One region of the Kineococcus aurantiacus genome, then DNA from elsewhere that is predicted to be linked to it. Evidence: riboswitches for the same ligand, from Rfam matches in the RefSeq annotation. Region 1 holds a riboswitch; each other region holds the start of a gene.
What was found. A riboswitch is a leader RNA that binds a small molecule or an ion and turns the genes downstream of it on or off. The one in region 1 is predicted to bind S-adenosylmethionine.
Positions count from the first base shown of each region.

Region 2: it holds a riboswitch for S-adenosylmethionine, as region 1 does, so the genes downstream of both, BJ968_RS04300 (rhodanese-like domain-containing protein) here and BJ968_RS05835 (ABC transporter substrate-binding protein) in region 1, are expected to answer to the same signal.
Region 3: it holds a riboswitch for S-adenosylmethionine, as region 1 does, so the genes downstream of both, BJ968_RS07310 (ATP-binding cassette domain-containing protein) here and BJ968_RS05835 (ABC transporter substrate-binding protein) in region 1, are expected to answer to the same signal.

Region 1 is NZ_JACCBB010000001.1:1,218,030-1,223,321, forward strand. Features, by position in the region: gene BJ968_RS05830 (ABC transporter permease subunit) at 1-109, opposite strand, end outside; gene BJ968_RS05835 (ABC transporter substrate-binding protein) at 106-1,698, opposite strand; SAM riboswitch class I at 1,884-1,976, opposite strand; SAM riboswitch class IV at 2,076-2,189, shown strand; gene BJ968_RS05840 (LLM class flavin-dependent oxidoreductase) at 2,290-3,381, shown strand; gene BJ968_RS05845 (LLM class oxidoreductase) at 3,405-3,740, opposite strand; gene BJ968_RS05850 (LLM class flavin-dependent oxidoreductase) at 3,831-4,478, opposite strand; gene metE (5-methyltetrahydropteroyltriglutamate--homocysteine S-methyltransferase) at 4,532-5,292, opposite strand, start outside.
Region 2 is NZ_JACCBB010000001.1:898,109-903,400, reverse strand. Features, by position in the region: gene BJ968_RS04315 (endo-1,4-beta-xylanase) at 1-539, shown strand, start outside; gene BJ968_RS04310 (glycoside hydrolase 5 family protein) at 536-1,576, shown strand; gene BJ968_RS04305 (GNAT family N-acetyltransferase) at 1,616-2,140, shown strand; SAM riboswitch class I at 2,192-2,275, shown strand; gene BJ968_RS04300 (rhodanese-like domain-containing protein) at 2,281-2,682, shown strand; gene BJ968_RS04295 (O-succinylhomoserine sulfhydrylase) at 2,798-3,988, shown strand; gene BJ968_RS04290 (cobalamin-independent methionine synthase II family protein) at 4,011-5,231, shown strand; gene BJ968_RS04285 (methyltransferase domain-containing protein) at 5,236-5,292, shown strand, end outside.
Region 3 is NZ_JACCBB010000001.1:1,521,942-1,527,233, reverse strand. Features, by position in the region: gene BJ968_RS07320 (MetQ/NlpA family ABC transporter substrate-binding protein) at 1-333, opposite strand, end outside; gene BJ968_RS07315 (methionine ABC transporter permease) at 323-1,141, opposite strand; gene BJ968_RS07310 (ATP-binding cassette domain-containing protein) at 1,138-2,142, opposite strand; SAM riboswitch class IV at 2,292-2,401, opposite strand; SAM riboswitch class I at 2,540-2,622, shown strand; gene sfnG (dimethylsulfone monooxygenase SfnG) at 2,634-3,779, shown strand; gene BJ968_RS07300 (N-acetylmuramoyl-L-alanine amidase) at 3,834-4,628, shown strand; gene idi (isopentenyl-diphosphate Delta-isomerase) at 4,648-5,178, shown strand; gene BJ968_RS07290 (membrane dipeptidase) at 5,223-5,292, shown strand, end outside.

The sequences.
Region 1 (5,292 bases):
TCTCGACGGGGTCGCTGGGCAGCAGGTAGAGGATGACGAACGTCACGGTGTAGGCCGCCCAGAGGACGACGACGGCCTGCCCCAGCCGGCGGGCGACGTAACCCGTCACGACTGCTTCCAGGCGTCGTAGAACCACAACCGCGAGGAACCCTCGAACTGCAGGTCGTGCACGTCGTCGTGGGCGGCGATGACGGTGGACAGCTCGAAGAGGGGGATCGAGTGGGCGTCCTCCACGAGCAGCTTCGAGGCCTGCGCCACGAGCTGGGCGCGCTGGGCGGTGTCGGGGGTGGCGGCCTGCTGGGTGAGCAGGTCGTCGACCTGGCTGTGCGCGCGGTGGTTCACGTTGCGCGTCTCGGTCGAGAAGATCGTCCGCAGCACGTCCGGGTCGGACCGGGTGAGGTTGTAGAACAGGACGTCGCAGTCGCCGGAGTTCTGCAGCGCGGTCGTCTCGGCCGTGGTGCCCTGCTTGAGCTGGAGGTCGATGCCGACCGCGCGCACCTGCTGCTGGACCAGTTCCAGGACGGCGGTGGTCGACTGCCAGAACGTGACGGTGACGGTGAGCTTGCGGCCGTCCTTCTCCCGGATCCCGTCCGCCCCCTCGACCCAGCCGGCCTGGTCGAGCAGCGCGTTCGCACCGTCGACGTCGAGGGCCAGGGCGGCGGAGTCGTCGGGGGCCGCGGGCGTCGAGGCCGACAGCGCCGAGCTGACCGCGACGTCGTCGGGGTTGAGGATGCTGACGAGCTGCTCGCGGTCGATGGCCTTGGAGAAGGCCTGCCGGACGCGCTCGTCGGAGAAGATCGGCCGGGACTCGTTGGGGAAGAAGTTGTACGGGATCCCCGGGTTCGCGCGGCGCTGCGTCCAGAACCCGTTGCCGTCGAACTGCGGCAGGTCCTGGGAGGCGATGCCGGTGGTGGCGTCGATCTGCTTCGACTGCAGCGACCCGGTGCGGACGCTGGCCTCGGGGACGACCTGGTAGGTGATCGAGTCCAAGTGGGCCTCCCCGGAGTGCTTCGAGCCCGTCGGCGCCCAGTCGTAGCCCTTGCGCTTGTCCAGCACCGTCTTGTCGTCCTTGGTGTAGCTGCCCACCGTGAACGGCCCCGACCCCACGAGGGTGCTCCCGTCGCAGCGGGTCGCGGGGTCGGCCGTGGTGGTCGGCACCGACAACAGGCCCAGCGACATCGTGGAGGTCGCCTGCAGGAACTGCGCGCTGGGCGCCGAGAACGTCACGACCGCCGTCTGCGGGTCCGGCGTCTGCGTCCCGGTGTACCCCTGCAGGTAGGTCGACCCCAGGGAGGCCTTCGCCCCCAGCGCCACGATCCCGTCGAGGTTCGCCTTGACCGCCGCGGAGTCCACGGGGGTCCCGTCGGAGAACGTCGCCCCCTGCCGCAGGTGGAACGTGAAGGTGGTGGCGTCGGGGCTGACCTCCCACGACTGCGCCAGCCACGGCTGGATCTTCCCGTCGAGGTCCTGCACGGTGAGGGAGTCCACGAGCTGGCGGCCGATGTTCAGCGCGTCGTTGTTGCCGACCTGCTGCGGGTCGATGCAGCCGGAGTCGACGGAGATGGCGAAGGTGAGGTTCCCACCGTCCACGGGCGTGGCGTCCGCGGGGTTCTGCGCGCTGCTCTGCCCGCCGCTGCACGCGGTGAGGACGAGGAGGCCGGCGAGGGTGAGGGCGGACAGGGGCGTGCGGGTGCGCAAAGGGGCTCCAGGCTGGGGGAACGGCGGAGGTGCGCACCGGCCGGAGGCGTGCGGTGCGCGGGCGCGCGGGAACGTCTCCCGCGCGCTCAGGGGGCGCTGGTCAGCGACAGCCGGAGGAACCGGTCAGGCAGAAGTCGACGACGCGGCGCCAGATCGCGGTGTGGGACGTGCGGTCCACGAGAACTCCTCCATCGGTCCTGGCGGAAGCACCCGCGCCCGTCTCCGGGGGGTTGCTGCGGCGTCTCTGAGCCAGGTCTCTCAGCCGCTCTGGATGGTGTGCCCTGCCACCATAGGGGACCGCGCACCGGATCCTCAAGACCCGCCCGTCCCCACCCGTCGTTGACGCCGGGATCGTCCGCGTGCCACGCTCCGGAACAGGTCACGAGTGCTGCCGCGAAGCCCCGGCTCGGCAGCCGGCAACCCCCTCGCACGGCGTGGGGTGCCCCGGGTGAGGACCCGGTCCTGCGGAACCCGCAGGGCAAGGCAGTGCTCCGCGGGCCCCCGCGGCGCGACGTCCCCCGGCACGACTGCCGCCCAGGCCACCGCCGGGATCCCCCGCCCGCCGTTCCACGACACCGGGAGAACCGACCCGTGAAGTTCCTCGCGATGACCCTCATCACCCACACCCCCGACCCGGTGACGGGGGTGTGGCCGACCCAGCACGAGCGCTTCACCGAGGTGGTCGAGAACGCCACCCTGGCCGAGCAGTGGGGTTTCGACGCCTACGGCGTCGGGGAACGGCACGAGCGCCCGTTCCTGTCCTCCTCCCCCACCGTCGTCCTCTCCAACATCGCGGCCCGCACGTCGCGGATCAAGCTGTTCACGACCGTCACGACGCTCAGCCTGCTCGACCCGGTGCGTGCCTACGAGGACTACGCGACCCTGGACCACCTCGCGGACGGCCGCCTCGAACTCATCGTCGGCAAGGGCAACGGCGCGGCGCAGGCGAACCTGTTCCACGTCACGACCGACGACCAGTGGGACCGCAACGCCGAGGGGTACGAGCTGTTCCGCCGGTTGTGGCGGGAGGAGCAGGTCACCTGGCAGGGCCGGTTCAGGCCGTCGCTGGACCGGGCCGAGACCTGGCCGGCCCCCTACCAGCGCGACCTGCGGATCTGGCACGGCAGCGCGACCAGCGAGGAGTCGGTCGAGGTCGCCGCGGCGGCCGGGGACCCGCTGTTCTCGGCGAACGTCACGTACCCGATCGACACGTACGCCCGGCTCGTGGAGCACTACCGCGAACGGTGGGCCGCGCACGGGCACGACCCGGCCGACGCGCTCGTGGGAGCGGGTTCGGCGGGCAGCTTCGTGGCCCGCACCTCCCAGGAGGCGCGCCGGGTCTGGCGGCCGCACTTCGAGGCCCGCCAGAAGGCGTTCGCCGGCAGCGGTGTCCCGGCGGTGTGGGAGGACTTCGAGGACTTCCTCGCCCGCAGTTCCGCCCTCGTCGGCTCCCCCGAGGAGGTCGTCGACAAGGTCGGCCGCTACCACGCCCGGTTCGGGCACGAGGTGACCGCGCTGCACTTCGACCGCTCCGGGTTCAGCGAGGCGCAGCACCGCGAGAACTGGGACCTGTTCACCACCGACGTGGCCCCCGTGCTGCGGCGGCAGTTCCCGTCCCGGCCGCTCGTGCCGGCCCCGGCGCAGGCGCAGGGCCGCGCCCCGCTCGTCCCCGCCGCGTCCTGACGCGGACAGTTCCCGGCACGACCTCAGCCCAGCCCCAGGTTCCCCCGCAGCGTGCCCGCCGCGTACTCGCGCCGGAAGAGCCCGCGCTCCTGCAACCGCGGGACCACGAGGTCGGTGCACGCCTCCAGCCCCGCCGGCACGTGCGTGGGGATGACGGTGAACCCGTCCGCGGCCCCGTGCTCGAACCAGTGCTGCAGGTCGTCCGCGACCTCGTCGGCGGACCCGACGAGGAGCCGGTGGCCGTTGGTCGCCGCCGCGTGCCGCGCCAGTTCCCCCAGCGTCCAGCCGGCCCGCGCCGCGGGCCCGAACAGCAACGCCACGCGGCTGCGTCCCAGGGAGCTGGGCGGCAGGTCCCGCACGGGTTGCTCCGGGTCGGCCCCCGTGAGATCCAGCCCGGAACGCCACGACAGCTGCCGCAACCCGGCCACCGTGTCCTGCAGCTCCTGCAGCTACGCCCACACCTCCTGCGCCGCAGCGCGGGTCGCCGCGACGACCGGCAGCACACCGGGGAACACGAGGACCTGCTCCGGTTCACGTCCGTGCACCCGGGCGGCGGCGTGGACGCGCTCCCGGAAACCTCGTCCCTCGGTGGGGTCCTGCGCGACGGTACAGACGACGTCGACGAACTCGGCCGCGCGCAGGTAGCGGGTCGCGTGGTCGGGGAACCGCGCCGGCCCGAAGTTCGCGACCACGTCGGCGAACTGGCTCGTGACGGCGTTCCAGCCGGCCCGGCCGTGGCTGATGCGGTCCAGCGACGCGAACTGCCGGGCGAGGTCGCAGGGCTCGCTGAACGTCGTCGACGCGGTCGCCACCAGACCGAGGTGCCGGGTCCCGCGGGCCACGGCCGCCAGCAGCGTCAGCGGCTCGACCGCCCGGACGGGACCGTCGTGCCCCGGCCGCGGCGCGGTCAGGGCGTCCTCGCAGAAGAACAGGTCGAACCGGGCCCGCTCGGCCAGCTGCGCCGTGTGGACGATCCAGTCGACGTCGTCGGCCCGTCCCCGCGCCCCCGGCAGCCGCCACCCGCCGGGGCTCGGTTCGACGCGGTGGTGGGTACCCGGCCGGCGTCCGGTGGGAGGGCGGTCGTGCGGGCCGGGCACCGCCGGTGCCCGGCCCGCAGGGTGTTCCGGTGGCCCGCCGCGGCGGGCCGGCGTCAGCTCGCGACCGGCGACCCGACGGGCAGTTCCGCGCGGACGGTGCGGGCGGCCTCCACGAGGTGGCGCAGCGACTCCGTCGTCTCGGCGTAGCCGCGGGTCTTCAGCCCGCAGTCGGGGTTCACCCACAGCTGGCGGGCCGGCACGGACCCGACGGCCGAGCGCAGCAGGTTCACGACCTCCTCGGTGGACGGGACCCGCGGGGAGTGGATGTCGTACACGCCCGGCCCGATGCCGCGGGCGAACCCGGCGCGGGCGATGTCCCCGAGGACCTCCATGCGCGAGCGGGCGGCCTCGATGCTCGTCACGTCGGCGTCGAGGCCGTCGATCGCGTCGATGACCTCGCCGAACTCCGAGTAGCACAGGTGCGTGTGGATCTGCGTGGCGTCGGCCGCACCCGCGGTCGCCAGGCGGAAGGAGGCGACCGACCAGTCGAGGTAGGCCGCCTGGTCCGCCGTCTTCAGCGGCAGCAGCTCGCGCAGCGCGGGCTCGTCGACCTGCACGATGCCGATGCCGGCGGCCTGGAGGTCGGCGACCTCGTCCCGCAGCGCGAGGGCGACCTGGTTCGCGGTGTCCCCCAGCGGCTGGTCGTCGCGCACGAACGACCACGCGAGGATGGTCACCGGGCCGGTGAGCATGCCCTTGACCGGCTTGGTCGTGCGGCTCGCGGTGTAGGTGCTCCACGGGACGGTGATCGGCGCGGGGCGCGTCACGTCGCCCCACAGGATCGGCGGCCGGACGCCGCGCGAGCCGTAGGACT
Region 2 (5,292 bases), 320 kb from region 1:
GCCACATGCACAAGGGCTACTGGGGCGAGGAGCGGACCCACGACGTGCTGGCCCGGTTCTCCCGGTTCGGCCTGCCGCTGCACTTCACCGAGAACACGCTGGTCTCCGGCGACCTCATGCCCGCCTCGGTCGGCGACCTCAACGACCACCAGGTCGACCACTGGCCCTCCACCCCCGAGGGGGAGCAGCGGCAGGCCGACGAGCTCGTCCGGCACCTGAGCACCCTCGTGGCGCACCCGTCGGTGCAGGCGTTCAACTACTGGGGCCTGACCGACGCGACCACCTGGCTCGGCGCCCCCGTCGGCCTCGTCCGGGCCGACGGGACCCGCAAACCCGCCTACGACGCGGTGCACGCGCTGGTGAAGGGGCAGTGGTGGGTCGCCCCCACCACCGTGCGGACCGACGCGGACGGCCGCCTCGCGGTCCACGGCTTCCGGGGCGAGTACGAGGTGTCGGCGGGCGGCGCCCGCGCCGGGGTGCGCCTGGACGGCACGGCGGCCGCCCTCGAGGTGCGGCTGGCCGCGGGGACCGGCCGGTGACCCGCCGCCCGACCCGGGAGGTCCACGGCTTCAACTACGCCGGTTCCTGGGGCACCTCGGGCCTGGACCTGTGGCAGCACCACGACCACGGGCTGATGGCCGTCGAGGTGGCCCGCGGCAAGGCCGCGTTCCCCGGCTGGAACACCGCCCGCTGGTGGCTGTCGCACGAGGCGTTCCAGCGCGACCCCGGGCGGTTCCTGGCCAACCTCGACGCCGGGCTGGGGGTGTTCGCCGCGCACGGCATCGCGGTGGTGCCCGTCCTGTTCAACCGCTGGCGCGACCCGGTGTGCGACTTCGGCGGGGTCCCGCTGGACCACCTCCTGCCGCACGCCAGCGCCTGGAGCCGCACCGACGACCTGTTCGCCGACCCCCTCGCCGACGGCCCCGACGTCGCCCCCGTGCAGCGGATCTTCCGGCGCTACCTCCTCGACGTCGTCACCGCCCACGCCGACGACGAGCGGGTCTGGGCGTGGGACCTGTGCAACGAACCCCTCATGGGCGCCTACGTCCACGACGAGGACAGCCCGCTGCGCACCGCCGAGCTGCGCTGGCTGCGGTGGTGCCGGGGCGTGGTCCTGGCCGCCGGGGCCCGGCAGCCGCTGACGGTGGGCAACTACGCCGACGTGGCCGCGCTGCGGGCCACCGAACCGGTCAGCGACGTCCTGGGTTTCCACCCGTACTGGATGTGGCAGGGCATCGGCCCGGAGACGGACGTGCACACCCACGAGGGTTTCGAGGCCTACCTCGACGAGTGCGTCGCCCTCGCCCGCTCGGCCGGCAAGGACCTGTACGCCAGCGAGACCGTCTGGGGCGCCCGCGACGACGCCAAGCACGTCGAGGTCATGCGCTACACGCTGTCCCGGCTGCGGGAGCGGGGGATCGGGTACACCGTGCACGCCCTGCACCACAGCGGCGTCGCCGACCTGCACCGCGACACCCACGGGCCCGTGGGGCACCCGGAGTGGCTGCACTTCCTCGACGCCGACGGCACCGTGCGCCCGGGCCACGAGGCGTTCAACGAGTTCGCCCCCGGCTGAGGCGGCGGCCCCGCGGCCCGCCCCGGCTACGGTGCCGGGGTGCAGATCCGCGAGTACGCCGAGACCGACTGGGCCCGCGTCTGGCCCTTCTTCGACGAGGTCGTCGCCGACGGGGAGACCTACGCCCTGCCGCAGGGACTGACCTCGCAGCGGGCCCGCGACCTGTGGGTGCAGCCGCCGCCGTGGGCGACCTTCGTGGCCGTCGAGGACGACGGCACGGACGACGGCACGGGGGACGGGACGGGGGAGGAGGAGGTGCTCGGGACGGCCAAGTGCGGGCCCGTCCGCCCCGGCGGCGGGGCCCACGTGGCGACGGCCAGCTTCATGGTGTCCCCCGCCGCGCGCGGGCGCGGGGTCGGGCGCGCCCTGGGCGAGCACGTGCTGGCGTGGGCCCGCGCGCAGGGGTACCTGGCGGTGCAGTTCAACGCCGTCGTCGAGACCAACACCGCGGCCGTCGCGCTGTGGACGTCGCTGGGCTTCGCGATCGTCGGGACCGTCCCGCAGGCCTTCGACCACCCCGAGCACGGGTACGTCGGCCTGCACGTCATGCACCGCTTCCTCTGAGCCTCCTCCCCGGCCCGGCCCCGGGGCCCTCCGCCATGCCCTAGGGTGGGCGGACCATCCAGAGCGGCCGAGAGACCTGGCTCGTCGACGCCGCAGCAACCCCGCGAGGGGTGCTCATGCCAGGACCGATGGGAGGAACAGTGGGTCACGCCGGCGACCTCACCCCGCGTGAGGCCTTCGAGCTCGTCCGGGACGACCCGGACGCGGTCCTGGTCGACGTCCGCACCGACGCCGAGTGGCGGTTCGTGGGGGTCCCCACGGGCCTGGGCGCCGAGCCCACGCTCGTGTCGTGGCTGCCGGTGGACCCCGAGCGCTTCCTCGCCGACCTGGCCGCGGCCGGCCTCACGCCCGGGTCCGGCCGCAAGGTCGTCTTCCTGTGCCGGTCCGGGCAGCGCTCGGTCGCCGCGGCCGAGGCGGCCACGGCGGCCGGCATCGCGCCGAGCTACAACGTCCTGGACGGCTTCGAGGGGCCGCTGGACGCCGAGGGCCACCGCGGCGCGGTCGGCTGGCGCGCCGCGGGCCTGCCCTGGAAGCAGTCGTGAGCGACACGCGGTGCGGCGCTGCCTGGACCGAGGAGACGCGCCGACGGAGTCGTCGCGCGGATCCGGGGGAAGGCGGCGCCACGGGCACCGCGACGGAGCGAGCGGGGGAGACGTCGTGAGCGACGCGCGGGACTGGCGGCCGGACACCACGGCCGTCCGCGGCGGCCTGGCCCGCTCGCAGTTCGAGGAGACCGCCGAGGCGATGTACCTCACGTCCGGCTACGTCTACGGGTCCGCCGCCGACGCCGAGGCCGCCTTCTCCGGTGACGTCGACCGGTACGTCTACTCCCGCTACGGCAACCCGACGGTGTCGGTGTTCACCGAGCGGCTGCGGCTCATGGAGGGCGCGCAGGCCTGCTACGGGCTGGCCAGCGGGATGTCCGCGGTGTTCTACGCCCTGGCCGCGCTGCTGGGCGCCGGGGACCGGGTCGTCGCCGCGCGCAGCCTCTTCGGGTCCTGCTTCGTCATCCTCGACGAGATCCTGCCCCGCTGGGGCGTCGAGACGGTCTTCGTCGACGGCGAGGACCTCACCCAGTGGGAGCAGGCGCTCGCCGTGCCCACCCAGGCCGTGTTCTTCGAGACGCCCGCCAACCCCATGCAGACCCTCGTCGACATCGAGGCGGTCACCGAGCTGGCCCACGCCGCGGGCGCCGCGGTCGTGGTCGACAACGCGTTCGCCTCGCCCGTGGGCCAGCACCCGCTGCGGTTCGGGGCCGACGTCGTCGTGTACTCGGCCACCAAGCACATCGACGGCCAGGGCCGGGTCATGGGCGGTGCGGTGCTGGGCACCGAGGAGTTCATCGGCGGCCGGTTCCGGGAACTCACCCGGCACACCGGCCCCACCCTCAGCCCGTTCAACGCCTGGACCCTGGCCAAGGGGCTGGAGACCCTGGGCCTGCGGGTCCGGCACTCGGCGGCCAGCGCGCTGCGGATCGCCGAGCACCTCGAGCAGCAGCCCGGCGTCCGCTGGGCCCGCTACCCCCTGCTGCCCAGCCACCCGCAGTTCGACCTGGCGAAGCGCCAGATGGACCTCGGCGGCACCATCGTGACCTTCGAGCTCGACGCCCCCGCCGGGCGCGGCAAGGAACGCGCCTTCGAGGTCCTCGACGCCCTGCGGGTCGTGGACATCTCCAACAACCTCGGCGACACCAAGTCGCTGGCCACCCACCCCGCCACCACGACGCACCGGCGGCTGGGGCCGCAGGGTCGTGCCGCCATCGGCCTGACCGACGGCGTGCTGCGGTTGTCCGTGGGTCTGGAGGACCCCGACGACCTGCTCGACGACCTCACCCGCGCCCTCGCCTGAACCACCCGAACGGAGAACACCCTTGTCGCAGCAGCAGATCCCCGTCTCCCACGCCGGCAGCCTGCCGCGCACCCCCGAGCTCATCGCCGCCAACGAGGCCCGGCGGGTCGCCGAGGACGGTTTCACCCTCGAGCGCACGCCCGAGTTCGAGGCGCTGCTCACCCGCGCCGTCGTCGACCTCGTGCAGCGGCAGGAGGACCTCGGGGTGACGATCGTCGGCGACGGCGAGTACGGCAAGGCGATGTCCAGCGCGGTCGACTACGGCGCCTGGTGGTCGTACTCCTTCCAGCGCGTCGCCGGCCTGGAGGTGACGGGGGAGGACCTGTTCACCCAGCCGACCGTCCGGTCCGGCCCGGGCGACGTCAAGCTCACGAGCTTCCCCGACCGCCGCGACTGGACGATCTTCAAGGAGGCCTACCAGGACCCGACGTCGGGGATCTCGACGGGCAAGAACGCCACCGCGTTCCCCGCGACCACCGGCCCGCTGTCCTACACCGGCCAGGACGCCATCGCCTCCGACATCGCCAACCTCAAGGCCGGGCTGGCCGCCACGGGCCTCGAGCAGGGTTTCATCACCTCCCTGTCCCCGGGCAGCGGCGCGCGCATCTCCAACCGGTACTACGCCACCGAGGAGGAGCACATCTGGGCGTGGGCCGACGTCATGCGCGAGGAGTACAAGGCGGTCACCGACGCCGGGCTGATCGTGCAGATCGACGACCCGTCCATCGCGGAGAACTGGGACCAGATCAACCCCGAACCCTCCGTCGAGGACTACCGCGCGTTCACCCGGATCCGCGTCGAGGCGCTCAACCACGCGCTGCGCGGCCTGCCCACCGAGCAGGTCCGCTTCCACCTGTGCTGGGGCAGCTGGCACGGCCCGCACACCACGGACGTCGAGTTCAAGCACATCGTCGACCTCATGCTGGAGATCGACGCGGGCTCGTACTCCTTCGAGGCGGCCAACGTGCGGCACGAGCACGAGTGGAAGGTCTGGCGGGACGTGGAACTGCCCGCGGGCAAGCAGATCGTGCCCGGCGTCGTCAGCCACGCCACCAACGTCGTCGAGCACCCCGAGCTCGTCGCCGACCGCCTCGAGCGGTTCGCCTCCGTCGTGGGTGCCGAGAACGTCGTGGCCTCCACCGACTGCGGCCTCGGCGGCCGCATCCACCCGCAGATCGCCCTCGCCAAGCTCGCCACCCTGGGCGAGGGGGCGCGGATCGCGAGCGCCCGGCTGTTCGGGTGAGCCGGTGTCCGCGGGGGAGGCGGCGTGGGCGCTGTGGCAGGACTCGCCCTGGGGGCGGCTG
Region 3 (5,292 bases), 300 kb from region 1:
GCCGGCGACCTCACCGTCGCTGACGGCGCGGTTGATGGTGTTGGAGTCGGCCAGGGCCTTGAACGCGACCTTGATGCCGTGCGCAGGGGCGACCTCCTGCGCGACGTACTCGATGAGCGCCTGCTCGCGGGCGTTGCCCTCGGCGGTGGCGACGTACAGCGTCGCCCCGGCCTGCGTGTTGGCCGTCTCCTCCCCGCCGAGGCGGGGGACGACCAGGGCGGCGGTGACCCCGAGGGCGACGACGGCACCCCCGGCGACGAACGGCCAGAGCCGCCGCCGGCGGACCTCGAAACCGTGGTCGTCGGTGGGGGTGGGGCGGGTCTCAGTGGACAAGGGTCTCCTCCGTGGCGGGGGTGGTGGCGGGGGTGGTGGCGGGGGTGGTGGCGGGGGTGCTGGTGCGCGCGGTGGCGCGGCGGCGCCGGGAACGGCGGCGGGTGCGGGGGTCGGCGGCGCGGGCGACGGCGTCACCGACGAGCTGGACGGTCGCGACGAGCGCGACGAGGACGACGATGGTGGCGATCATCACGGCGTGGTCGAAGCGCTGGTACCCGTAGGTGACGGCGACGTAGCCGATGCCGCCCGCGCCGATGGTCCCGGCGATGGCGGAGTACTCGATCATCGCGATGGTGTTGATGGTCAGCCCGCCCACGATCGAGGGCGCCGCCTCGGACAGCTGCACGGACGTGATGACCTGCAGCGGTGAGGCGCCCGAGGCCTGCGCGACCGTCACGAGGTTCGGCGGCACCGAGCGCAGCGAGTTCTCCACGATGCGGCTGAAGAACGCGGTGCCGGCCAGGACCATCGGCACGACGGCCGCCCGGATCCCGATGTTGGTGCCCGTGACGAACCGGGTGAAGGGCACGAGCGCCGCCATGAGGACGAGGAACGGCAGCGATCGGCCGGTGCTGACGACCCAGCTCAGCGCGGTGTGCGCGACGCGGTTCTCCAGCAGCCCGCCAGGGGCCAGGTTGTGGACCAGGACCCCGATCGGGACCCCGAGCAGGACGACGATCGTCATGACGATCCCGACCATGAGCAGGGTGTCGAGCAGGGCGGGGGCGATGAGGGCGGGGATCTCGTCCAGCGGGGTGTCGAGACCGGACGCCGCGGGCAGCGCCAGGGGGGACGCGGAGGGGATCACACGAGGTCCAGTTCACGGTCGGCGGGGGCGACCTGCGCGTGCAGGCCGCGGCGGGTGAGGGCGGTGCGCAGGTCGGCCGGGTCGACCGAGCGCGGCACCCCGAGGGTGGCGTGGCCGACGGTGGTCCCGGCGACGGTGCCCACGGAGGCGCCGAGCAGGGCCAGGTCGTGGCCGAGCTCGCGCGCCGAGCTGGTCAGCCAGTCCGCGGGGACCCCGTCGCCGCGGTAGTGCACGTCCCACACGACGAGCCCGGTGGCGGCGTTGACGGGCCGCCGGGGCAGCAGCGCCGCCCCGACGGGGGAACCGGGGTCGCGCAGGACGTCCAGCAGCGGGGCCGACTCCACGATCCGGCCGTGGTCGAGGCGGGCGACGGCGTCGGCGACGTCGACGACGGTGTCCATCTCGTGGGTGATGAACAGGATGGCCAGGCCGAGGTCGTCGCGCAGTTCCCGCAGCAGCGCCGTGATCGACGCGGTCGCCTCCGGGTCCAGCCCGGACGTCGCCTCGTCCGAGAGCAGGACGGTGGGCCGCAGCGCCAGGGCGCGCGCGATGCCGACGCGCTGGCGCTGCCCGCCGGACAGCTCGTGCGGGTAGCGGTCGGCGTGACCGGCGAGGCCGACGCGCTCGAGCAGCTCCGCGACGCGGCGGCGGCGGTCGCGGGGCACGACGCCGAGGTAGCGCAGCGGCAGCTCCACGTTCTGCGCGGCGGTGCGGCGGGTCTGCAGCCCGTCGGACTGGAAGATCGTGCCGATGCGGCGGCGGGCCGCGCGCAGGCGGTCCCCGCGCAGGTCGGTGAGGTCCTGACCGGCGACGACGACCGACCCGGACGTGGGTCGCGTCAGCAGCGTCACGCACTGGGCGAGGGTGCTCTTGCCGGCGCCGCTGGGGCCCACGACGGCCGTGATGCTGCCGGCGGGGACGGTCAGGTCGAGGTGGTCCAGGACGGTGGTGGCGTGCGGCGGGTCGCCGTACGTCTTGGTGAGGTGGCGCAGTTCGATCACGTCGTCCTCCGGGGCGGCGTCGATGAGCTCGTCGGGGCGTGCGGGAGCGACCGGGCGCGCAGCTGCGGCTCGGTGCGGGGGTCCTCACGGGGGAGGGTCGGGGCGTGCTCAGCGCGAGCGGCGACAGGCCTTCGTCACGTCGGTCTCCCGGGTCGTCCTTGCCCACGCCTCCCGTGGACCTGGTCCTCACCCGGAGCACCCCACGACGGATCAGGGTTGCCGGCCAGCGAGCCGGGGCTTGACGCTGGCGCTCATGACCTGTCTCGACCATGACAGGTCCGCGCCGACGGCGTCAAGCGCTTCGGCGTCTCCGACAACCGTTGTCCCCCAACCGGTCGGGGCCGGGTACCGGAACGTTCGGCTGCACGGGCCGTCCGCGGCGGGGTACGCTGCGGTGATCCCATCCAGAGCGGCTGAGAGACCTGGCTCGACGACGCCGCAGCAACCCCACGGGGGTGCTACCGCCAGGACCGATGGAGGACGGCACACCGATGTCCCTGCACGAGCCCCTGAAGTTCGCCTACTGGGTCCCCAACGTCTCGGGGGGCCTGGTCGTCTCCACCATCGAGCAGCGGACCAGCCACGACCCCGCCTACAACGTCGAGGTGGCCCGCGCCGCCGAGCGCGTCGGTTTCGAGTACGCCCTGACGCAGGTGCGCTACCTCGCCTCCTACGGCGCCGACGCTCAGCACGAGTCCACGTCGTTCTCCCTGGCGCTGCTGCTGGCCACCGAGCGGCTCAAGGTCATCGCCGCGGTGCACCCGTTCTTCTGGCACCCCGGGGTGCTCGCCAAGTTCGCGGCGACCGCGCAGGAACTGACCAACGACCGCCTGGCGCTGAACGTCGTCTCGGGGTGGTTCAAGAACGAGGCGACGCAGCTCGGCGTCACCTGGCACGAGCACGACGACCGGTACCGGCAGTCCGAGGAGTTCATCGAGCTGCTGCGCGGGGTGTGGAGCGAGGACGGCTACAGCCAGTCCGGGGAGTTCTTCAACGCCTCCGACATCACGTTCCGTCCCCAGCCGAAGGTCGCCCCGGAGCTGTTCCAGGGCGGGAACTCCACTGCGGCGCAGGCCATGGCGGGGCGGGTCTCGGACTGGTACTTCATGAACGGCAAGTCGATCGCCGACGCCGCCGCCGGTGTGCGCGAGGTCTCGGCCCAGGCCGCGCTGAACGGCCGGTCGATCCGGTTCGGGATCAACGGTTTCGCGGTCGTGCGCGACACCCGCGCCGAGGCCGAGGCCGTCCTGGAGGAGATCATCGCCAAGGCCGACCGCGTCAAGGTCGAGGGTTTCGGGGCGGCCGTGCAGGAGGCCGGGAACGCGACGAAGGACGGCAAGGGCATGTGGGCGGACAGCGAGTTCCGCGACCTCGTGCAGTACAACGACGGTTTCCGCACCGGCCTGGTGGGGACCCCCGACGAGGTCGCCCGGCGCGTGCTGGCCTACCGCCTCGTCGGCGTCGACCTGCTGCTGCTGGGTTTCCTGCACGTCAAGGAGGAGGTCGAGGCGTTCGGGGAGCTCGTCATCCCGCGCGTGCGCGAGCTCGAGGCGCGGCTGGCGGCGGGGGAGGACCTGCAGCTGGGCGCCGAGCTCGACGCGGCCGTCGCCGCGGCGACCACGCCCGTCCCGGCCTGACCCCGCGCCGGGAGCCACCACGCACCCCCCGCCCGCCCGTGGCAGGCTGGGGCTGTGCGGCGGCTCCCGGTCCTCCTCCTCGTGGCGGCGCTGTGCGCCTGCTCCGGGCCCGCGCCGGCCGCACCCGCCGCGCCCCCGGTCAGCGGCGCCGCGCCCGCCGCGGCGCCCGTCCCGCCGGCCCCCGTGGTCGTCCTGGACCCGGGGCACAACGGCGGCAACGCCGCGCACCCGGAGCAGATCGCCGCGCCCGTCCCCGCGGGCGGCTTCGAGAAGCCCTGCAACACCACCGGGACCGCCACCGACGACGGGTACCCCGAGCACGCGTACGCCTTCGACGTCGCCCTGCGCGTCGCGGACCTGCTGCGCGCCGGCGGCGTCACGGTCGTGCTGACCCGCACCGACGACACCGGCGTCGGGCCCTGCGTCGACGCCCGCGCGGCCCTCGCCAACGACGCCGGCGCGGCCCTGGCGGTCTCGATCCACGCCGACGGTGCCCCCACGACCGCCACCGGCTACCACGTCGTCGAACCCGGGCCCGCGCCCGACGGCGGGAACGCCGCGGTCCTGGACGCCTCCGACGTGGCCGCGCGGGACCTGCTGGCGGCGTTCGGCGCGGCGACGGGCCTGCCGCGGGCCACCTACCTGGGCGACCTCGTCGAGCCGGGCCTGACGCGCCGCACCGACCTCGCCGGCCTCAACCTCGCGCGGACCCCGTCGGTCCTGCTGGAGTCGGGCAACATGCGCAACGCCGGGGAGGCCGCGCTGATGACCGACCCGGCCTGGCGCCAGCGCGCCGCGCAGGGGGTCGCCGACGGGGTCACGGCGTTCCTCGCGCGCAACACCCCCTAGGAGCGCTTACGGTGCGGGGGTGACCCTCGCGCCCGCAGACCCCGCCGTGGAACTCGTCGTGCTCCTGACCGACGACGGCACCCCGTGCGGCACCGCGCCCAAGGCCGACGTGCACCACACCAGCACCCCGCTGCACCTGGCGTTCTCCTGCTGGGTCTTCGACGACGCCGGCCGCACGCTGCTGACCCGCCGCGCCGCGGTGAAGCGCACCTGGCCGGGGGTGTGGACGAACTCGTTCTGCGGCCACCCCGGCCCGGGGGAGGAGCCGGCCGAGGCCGTCGCCCGGCGCGCCGTGCAGGAGCTGGGGACGCCCGTCACGGCCGTGGAGCCGCAGCTGCCGATGTTCCGCTACCGCGCGGTCATGCACGACGGGACCGTGGAGAACGAGATCTGCCCGGTCTTCTCGGCGCGGCTGGACGGGGAGCTGGACCCCGACCCGTCGGAGGTCGACGGGTCCCGCTGGGTGTCGCTGGAGCAGCTGCGCGCCGAGGTCGCCGCCGACCCGACGCCCTTCAGCCCGTGGATGCTGCTGCAGCTGCGCGAGCTCTGAGCGCCCGGGACGGCCGCCGCCGGGCGGGGGAGTACGTTCCCCCCGTGCTCGACCTGCGCGACGACGTCCTGGAGGACCACCCCGTCTTCGACGGCCACAACGACCTGCCCTGGC